2 regions of the Dermacoccus sp. SAI-028 genome follow, and region 1 is predicted to be linked to the other one. Evidence: riboswitches for the same ligand, from Rfam matches in the RefSeq annotation. Region 1 holds a riboswitch; the other holds the start of a gene.
The links. A riboswitch is a leader RNA that binds a small molecule or an ion and turns the genes downstream of it on or off. The one in region 1 is predicted to bind cyclic di-AMP.
Positions count from the first base shown of each region.

Region 2: linked by a shared signal. The riboswitch ahead of EDC82_RS07340 (C40 family peptidase) and the one ahead of EDC82_RS11210 (C40 family peptidase) in region 1 are both predicted to bind cyclic di-AMP.

Region 1 covers NZ_SMFS01000001.1:2,466,964-2,470,359, reverse strand. The annotation lists gene EDC82_RS11215 (metal-dependent transcriptional regulator) at 381-1,088, shown strand; cyclic di-AMP (ydaO/yuaA leader) riboswitch at 1,274-1,486, shown strand; gene EDC82_RS11210 (C40 family peptidase) at 1,490-2,854, shown strand; gene EDC82_RS14595 (hypothetical protein) at 2,984-3,396, opposite strand, start outside.
Region 2 covers NZ_SMFS01000001.1:1,592,761-1,596,156, forward strand. The annotation lists gene EDC82_RS07330 (ABC-F family ATP-binding cassette domain-containing protein) at 1-349, opposite strand, end outside; gene EDC82_RS07335 (neutral zinc metallopeptidase) at 523-1,512, shown strand; cyclic di-AMP (ydaO/yuaA leader) riboswitch at 1,628-1,813, shown strand; gene EDC82_RS07340 (C40 family peptidase) at 1,817-2,293, shown strand; gene EDC82_RS07345 (metal-sulfur cluster assembly factor) at 2,382-2,717, opposite strand; gene sufU (Fe-S cluster assembly sulfur transfer protein SufU) at 2,714-3,223, opposite strand; gene EDC82_RS07355 (aminotransferase class V-fold PLP-dependent enzyme) at 3,225-3,396, opposite strand, start outside.

The DNA.
Region 1 (3,396 bases):
GCCCTGGCTTCCCGATTTAACTTTCAATGATGGGGGGAGCGGGTGTAGCGTCTCGTCACGAAGCGCGCCGCACTCCCTCCCCCCTGGCGGCTGCGCTTCACCCCGAGGCCGCAGCGCTCTTCGTGAGCGCGCGCCTCGGGTTCTTCTCTTTCGGCCCCCTTGCCTTCGCGGCTCGCCCGGCCTCACCCCTGCCGACGTCGCTCCCTTGACGAACATCGCTCTGACGAACACCTCCGAGGCACTGCCCGTCGCGCCTGCTCATTCCGGCGGTCCGCTCGAGGCGATCCGTTCGCGCGACTGATGCTCCGAGCCTCGCCCCACCGACGCCGGTATCGCGAGCACCCGTGCGCGGCGGCGCCGGAGGTGGCACTCTTGTCGTCGTGACTGACCTGATCGACACCACCGAGATGTATCTGCGCACCATCTATGACCTCGAAGAAGAGGGCATCCCCCCGTTGCGCGCCCGCATCGCGGAGCGCCTCGGCCACTCCGGGCCCACGGTGTCGCAGACGGTCGCGCGCATGGAGCGCGACGGTCTGCTCCACGTCGCGAACTCCCGGCGCATCGAACTGACACCCGAGGGGCGCCTGCTCGCGACTCGCGTCATGCGCAAGCATCGCCTCGCGGAGCGGTTGCTCGTCGACGTCATCGGCCTCGAGCTCGAGTACGTCCACGACGAGGCGTGCCGGTGGGAGCACGTCATGAGCGAGCGCGTCGAGCGCAAGATCCTCGAGCTCATCGTCGACAAGGGCCTGTCCCCGTACGGCAACCCGATTCCCGGGCTGGACGAGCTCGGCTGGGGCGAGGCGCCGGAGGGTTTCCGTGACGGCGTGCAGTCGCTCGTCGAGGTGGCCGGCAGCGAGTCGCTGCGCGTGGTGGTGCGCCGCATCGGCGAGCCCGCGCAAGCGGACGCCGAGTCTCTCGCGGTGCTGACGAGCGTCGGGCTGAGCCCCGGGGTGGCCCTCGACGTGCGTGCTGACGGCGACCGCGTCCACGCGGCCGTCGCCGATCGGCCTGACGACGCCGTGTCGCTGCCCGAGGACATCGCCTCGCACGTATTCGTGTCCGTGACGGGTCAGCAGGCCTGAGGTTGCATGTGATGTTCATCACGAGCACACTCTGTAACGGATTCTGAACCTCCGCTGGTGGCGCGACGAACGGGGCCTGAGACGGGTGCTCGATGCCGAAATGACGCCTATCTCGCCGGTTCCTGATTCACCGTCGTCGTGACTGATTCGTTACCGTCTTACCTGGTTCGACAACGAACACTCGCGTGCCGAACACGCCGAGCCCTGCCTGCGGCGCGCGAGTCATGTCAGCTACACCACCTGGCAGGGGTGGGGGACCCACTTCTTCGTTCCTGATCCGCGAAGCGCAGATCAAGAACTCGGGGTGAAGCTCGCGTCGCACGCACGAAGCGCCGAGAGCCGGGCCGAGCAACAGGTCCGAACCCGACAGCTCACCTCACAGGCGTTCGAGAGGTTGCACATTGTCCATCAAGAACACGCCGGGCCCGCTGCGTCCTGTGAAGCAGACGCGCACCCTGGCCATGCTCACCACGACCGTCGCCGTCTCCGGTGGTCTGGTCGCTGGTCTCGGCATCACGCAGAGCGCCGGTGCGGCCCCTGAGTCGGGCGCCGTTCACGAGGCCGCGGCTGCCGCCACGACACCCCTCGAGCTCAAGACCGTCACGCCGGCCAAGAAGCTCGTCGTCGCCCCGAAGGCCGCCCCGAAGCCCGCCGCCAAGGCCGCCCCGAAGCCCGCCGCCAAGGCCGCCGCGAAGCCCGCCGCCGCGAAGAAGTCGACGCGCGCGACGTCGCAGGCGCTGAAGCAGGTGTCGCGCTCGCAGGCCCGCAGTGCGCTGACGTCGGCCTCCGTGAAGCCCGTCAGGGCCGAGCGCAAGGCGAAGATCGCCGAGCCGGCGCAGCGTCGCTCGATCGTCGTCAAGAAGCGCACCGCGCCCGCCGCGTCGCAGTCGACGAACACCCACCGCGCCGCGTCGCAGTCGACGAACACCCACCGCGCCGCGTCGCAGTCGACGAACACCCACCGCGCCGCGTCGCAGTCGACGAACACCCACCGCGCCGCGTCGCAGTCGACGAACACCCACCGCGCCGCGTCGCAGTCGACGAACACCCACCGCGCCGCGTCGCAGTCGACGAACACCCACCGCGCCGCGTCGCAGTCGACGAACACCCACCGCGCCGCGTCGCAGTCGACGAACACCCACCGCGCCGCGTCGCAGTCGACGAACACCCACCGCGCCGCGTCGCAGTCGACGAACACCCACCGCGCCGCGTCGCAGTCGACGAACACCCAGCGCGCCACCGCGACGCACCAGCGCGTGCATCGCACGCACGCTCGCCAGGCGGTTTCGCAGCACACCCAGGCTCGCCCGGTCGCCCAGACGCCGCGTCACCAGCAGGCACCCGTGCACCGCGCGACGGTGCGTCACGCCACCACGACGCACTCGGCCACGCCGACCTACGCCTCGAGCGCGCAGAAGGCCACGAACACGGCTTCCGCCTCGCGTTCGAACTCCGGAGTCGTCTCCATCGCCGCGGGCCTGACGGGTATCCCCTACGTCTACGGCGGATCGTCGACCTCCGGTGCCGACTGCTCCGGTTACGTCGCGATGGTCTTCGCGAAGGCCGGCATCCAGCTGCCGCACCAGTCGGGCGCCATCAAGGCGATGACGACGCCCGTCAGCGACCCGCGCCCCGGCGACCTCGTCTTCCTGCCGGGCCACGTCGCGATCTACGCCGGCAACGGCATGGTCTACGAGGCGCGCCACCCGGGCACCGTCACCGGCCTGTACCCGGTGCTGTCGGGTTCGACCTACGGTCGCCTCTGATCGATGTGATCGGTCGGCCCGCGCGGCCACCTGAGAAGCGCCCTCCCCGTCATCGTGACGGGGAGGGCGCTTCTTCGTGTGGCGCGTGCTTCGAGCGGGGTCGTGGTGGTCTGCCGTGACGATCCTGCGTCAGTGGTAGTCGCGGCGAATGACGGTGACGGCGAGCGCCAGGCCGAGCAGTGCGAGGCCGACACCGCCGGCGACGAGCAGGGGGCTCGTCGAACTCGAGTCGGATTCGTCGGCTGATGCCGCGTCCGAGGGGGCGAGCGACGGGCTGGAGGTGCTGGTCGACGACGCCGAACTGGAACGACTCGACGACGAAGACGAAGACGACCCGGACGAAGACGAAGACGATTCGGGCGACGAGGTGGCGCTCGTCGAACTGCTGCGCGGTGTCGTCGGTGCCATCGGCGTCGTGGGGGCCAGGGGGGATGCGGGGCTCGATGCGCCCGTAGATGCGATCGTGGGCGCGAGCGTCGGCTCGTCGCTCGTCGGGGCGGGCGAGGTGCTCTGGCGCGGTGTCCGTGTCGGCTCAGCGGTCG
Region 2 (3,396 bases), 870 kb from region 1:
TCATCGCCTTCTCGCGCACGGCGTCGTCCTCGGAGGCCATGTTCGTCTCGGCGGTGCGCAGGTCGCGCGCGATGGCGTCAAGGCCGCGCGCGGACAGGATGCGGTCGCGGGCGAGGACGTCGAGGTCGCCGGTGCGTGGATCCTGCGGCAGGTAGCCGACCTCGCCGGAGGTGACGACGCGGCCCGCTGCGGGGATGCCGTCTCCGGCGAGCACCTTCGTCAGCGTCGTCTTGCCGGCTCCGTTGCGCCCGACGAGGCCGACGCGGTCGCCCGGGGCGACACGGAACGTCGCGTTCTCGAGCAGGATGCGCGAGCCGGCGCGCAGTTCGATGCCTTCGGCGGTGATCACGGGTGAAATCGCTCCTTCAGGGGCGGCAGGTGCGTCGAGGTGGGCCGACGGCGGTGTGGGGCGGCGTCGGGACGCGCAGCGGCGAGGGCGCTGCGGCGGGAAGCCAACCCACGTATTCTACGAGAGATGGTGGGAGGCGGACGCAGCGTCCGCCTCGACAGACGGAGGCTCTCTTGACGTTCAACGACAACGCGCAGCTCGACACCTCGCAGGTGACCTCGGGCGGTTCAGGTGGCTTCGGTGGCGGAGGCGGTGGCATGGGCGGGGGCCCGGTCGTCGGCGGCATCGGCGGTCTCATCCTCATGCTCATCTTCGCTCTTTTCGGCGGAAACCTCACCGGCGGGCCGGACAGTTCGGGCGGCGGCAGCACCGGCTCATCGGGCAGTTCGTACGGCTCAGGCCTCAACGGCTATGCCCAGGACACGCAGGACGTGTCGGGTTCGAATGACTCCGTCGCGCAGGCGATCAAGCAGTGCAAGACGGGTGCGGACGCCAACCGTGACGACACCTGCCGCATCGTCGGCACCGTCAACGCGGTGCAGGACTACTGGGGCAGCGCGCTGCCGAAGTTCACGAACGGCCGGACGCAGTACGAGAACGTCCCGACCGTGATCTTCAGCGGGCAGACGTCCTCGGGCTGCGGTACGGCCAGCTCGCAGATGGGCCCGTTCTACTGCCCGACCGACCGCAAGGTCTACATCGACGCCGCCTTCTTCCAAGAACTGACGAACAAGTACGGTGCCGATGGCGGCGCCCTGGCGAAGGAGTACGTCGTGGCCCACGAGTACGGCCACCACGTGCAGGACCTGCTCGGTGCCCTCGGCCGCGCACAGCAGGATCCGAAGGGTGCCGAATCGGGTTCGGTGCGTACCGAACTGCAGGCCGACTGCTACGCCGGCATCTGGGTCGCCCACGCGACGGAGTCGAAGGACAAGAACGGCAACACGCTGCTCAAGCCGGTCACCGACGACGACATCAAGTCAGCGCTGTCCGCGGCGTCGGCCGTCGGTGACGACCGCATCCAGCAGAAGGCCCAGGGTCGCGTCACGCCGGAGAGCTGGACGCACGGTTCGTCGGAGGCTCGGCAGAAGTGGTTCATGACCGGCTACGAGAAGGGCGACCTCAACTCGTGTGACACGTTCAACGTCGACAGCGTCGAGTGAGGTCGTGAAAACGCTCGGACGGGTCGGAAAATTGACCAAAAGTGATTGCACGCTCAATTTGTTCCGACCGTGAGCCGATGGTAATCTTGAAGGGCCGCACCGACGTCGGTGCGGCCCTGCTTCGTCGCTGAGTCCCGTCACGAAGGCCAGGTATCACCGCATTGCGCGGAGCGACGGGAGCGGTGCACCCAGCATCCGAGCCACCTTGGTGGCTCTTGGGGTGAAGCCGGCTCAGGCCGGCCGAGAATCTAGGATCTCGAACCCGACAGGTCATGCCTCGTAAGCGCTCCTGGAGAGATCCGACATGAAGAACATGTCCCGCCGCTCGTTCCTGGGAAACACGTCCAAGGTCGCCGTCGGCACCGCCCTCGCCACCTCCGCGCTGGGCGCGGTCTCGGTCGGCACCGCCTCGTCCGCCAGCGCCTCCGTCACCTCGGCGAGCGCTCGCCGCGTCGTCTCCAGCGCCTCGTCCCGACGCGGCGCCCCCTACGTCTACGGTGCGGCCGGCCCGTGGCGCTTCGACTGCTCGGGTCTGACGAGCTGGAGCTACCGCCAGGTCGGTCGCTCGATCCCCCGCACGGCCAACCAGCAGTACCGAGCCTCGTACCGCGTCTCGCGCGCTTCGGCTCGCCCGGGTGACCTTGCGTTCCTCACCTCCGGTGGCTACGCCTACCACGCGGCCGTCTACGCCGGCAACGGCATGGTCTGGCACGCACCGCGACCCGGCTCTCGTGTGCAGCTCGCGCGCGCCGGTTCCTCCTACCGCTTCGGCCGCGTCTGATCCGTTCGATCCTGACGCACGCCGCACAGCGCGGCGAAGCCCGCCACCTCCATCGAGGTGGCGGGCTTCGTCGTACGGTAGCGGTGGCTCAGACGTTGAACCCGAGGGCGCGCAGCTGCTCGCGGCCGTCGTCGGTGATCTTGTCCGGGCCCCACGGCGGCATCCAGACCCAGTTGAGGGAGTGGCCGGCGACGACGTCCATGAGCGCCGTCGCGACCTGCTCCTCGATGACGTCGGTCAGCGGGCACGCCGCGGACGTCAGGGTCATGTCGATGACGGCGTGCTTGGAGTCGTCGACGGTGATGCCGTAGACGAGGCCGAGGTCGACGACGTTAATGCCGAGCTCGGGGTCGACGACGTCGCGCAGGGCCTCCTTGACGTCCTCGACGTCCGACTCGACGGGCGGGGTGGTTGTCTCGCTCATGCCGTGATCTCCTTGTCGCTGCTGGCGGTGGTGTCGCTGTTCGTGCTGTTCGCGGCGCTCCCGGCGAGGTCGAGGCCGAGCTTGCCGAGCGAATCCTGCAGGGCCGACCACGACAGCAGCGCGCACTTGACGCGCGCCGGGTACTGCGAGACCCCGGCGAGCGCGATCGCGTCACCGATGACCTCTTCGTCGCCGGCGTCCTTGCCCTTGCTCGTCAGCATGCTGCGCGTCGCGCCGAAGACCTCCTGCGCCTCGCGCAGCGTGTGCCCGACGAGGTTGTCGGCGAGCATCGACGCGGACGCGACCGAGATCGAGCAACCGATCGAGTCGTAGCTGACGTCCTTGATGACGGCGTCGTCACCCTCGCCCTCGACGTCGACGCGCAGAGTGATCTCGTCGCCGCACGAGGTGTTGACGTGGTGGCTCTCTGCCCCGAACGGCTCGCGCAGCCCCGCGTGCTGCGGGTGCTTGGAGTGATCGAGGATGAGTTCCTGGTACAGATCCATCTCAGACCTCCAGTCCGAAGATGCTCGGCACGCGATCGAGCGCCGCGAAGAACGCGTCGATGTCCTCGCGGGTCGAGTACACGTTGAAGCTGATGCGGCTGCTCGCGACGGCCTTGAGACGCCGGTGCAGCGGCCACGCGCAGTGGTGGCCGGTGCGGATGGCGACCCCGGCG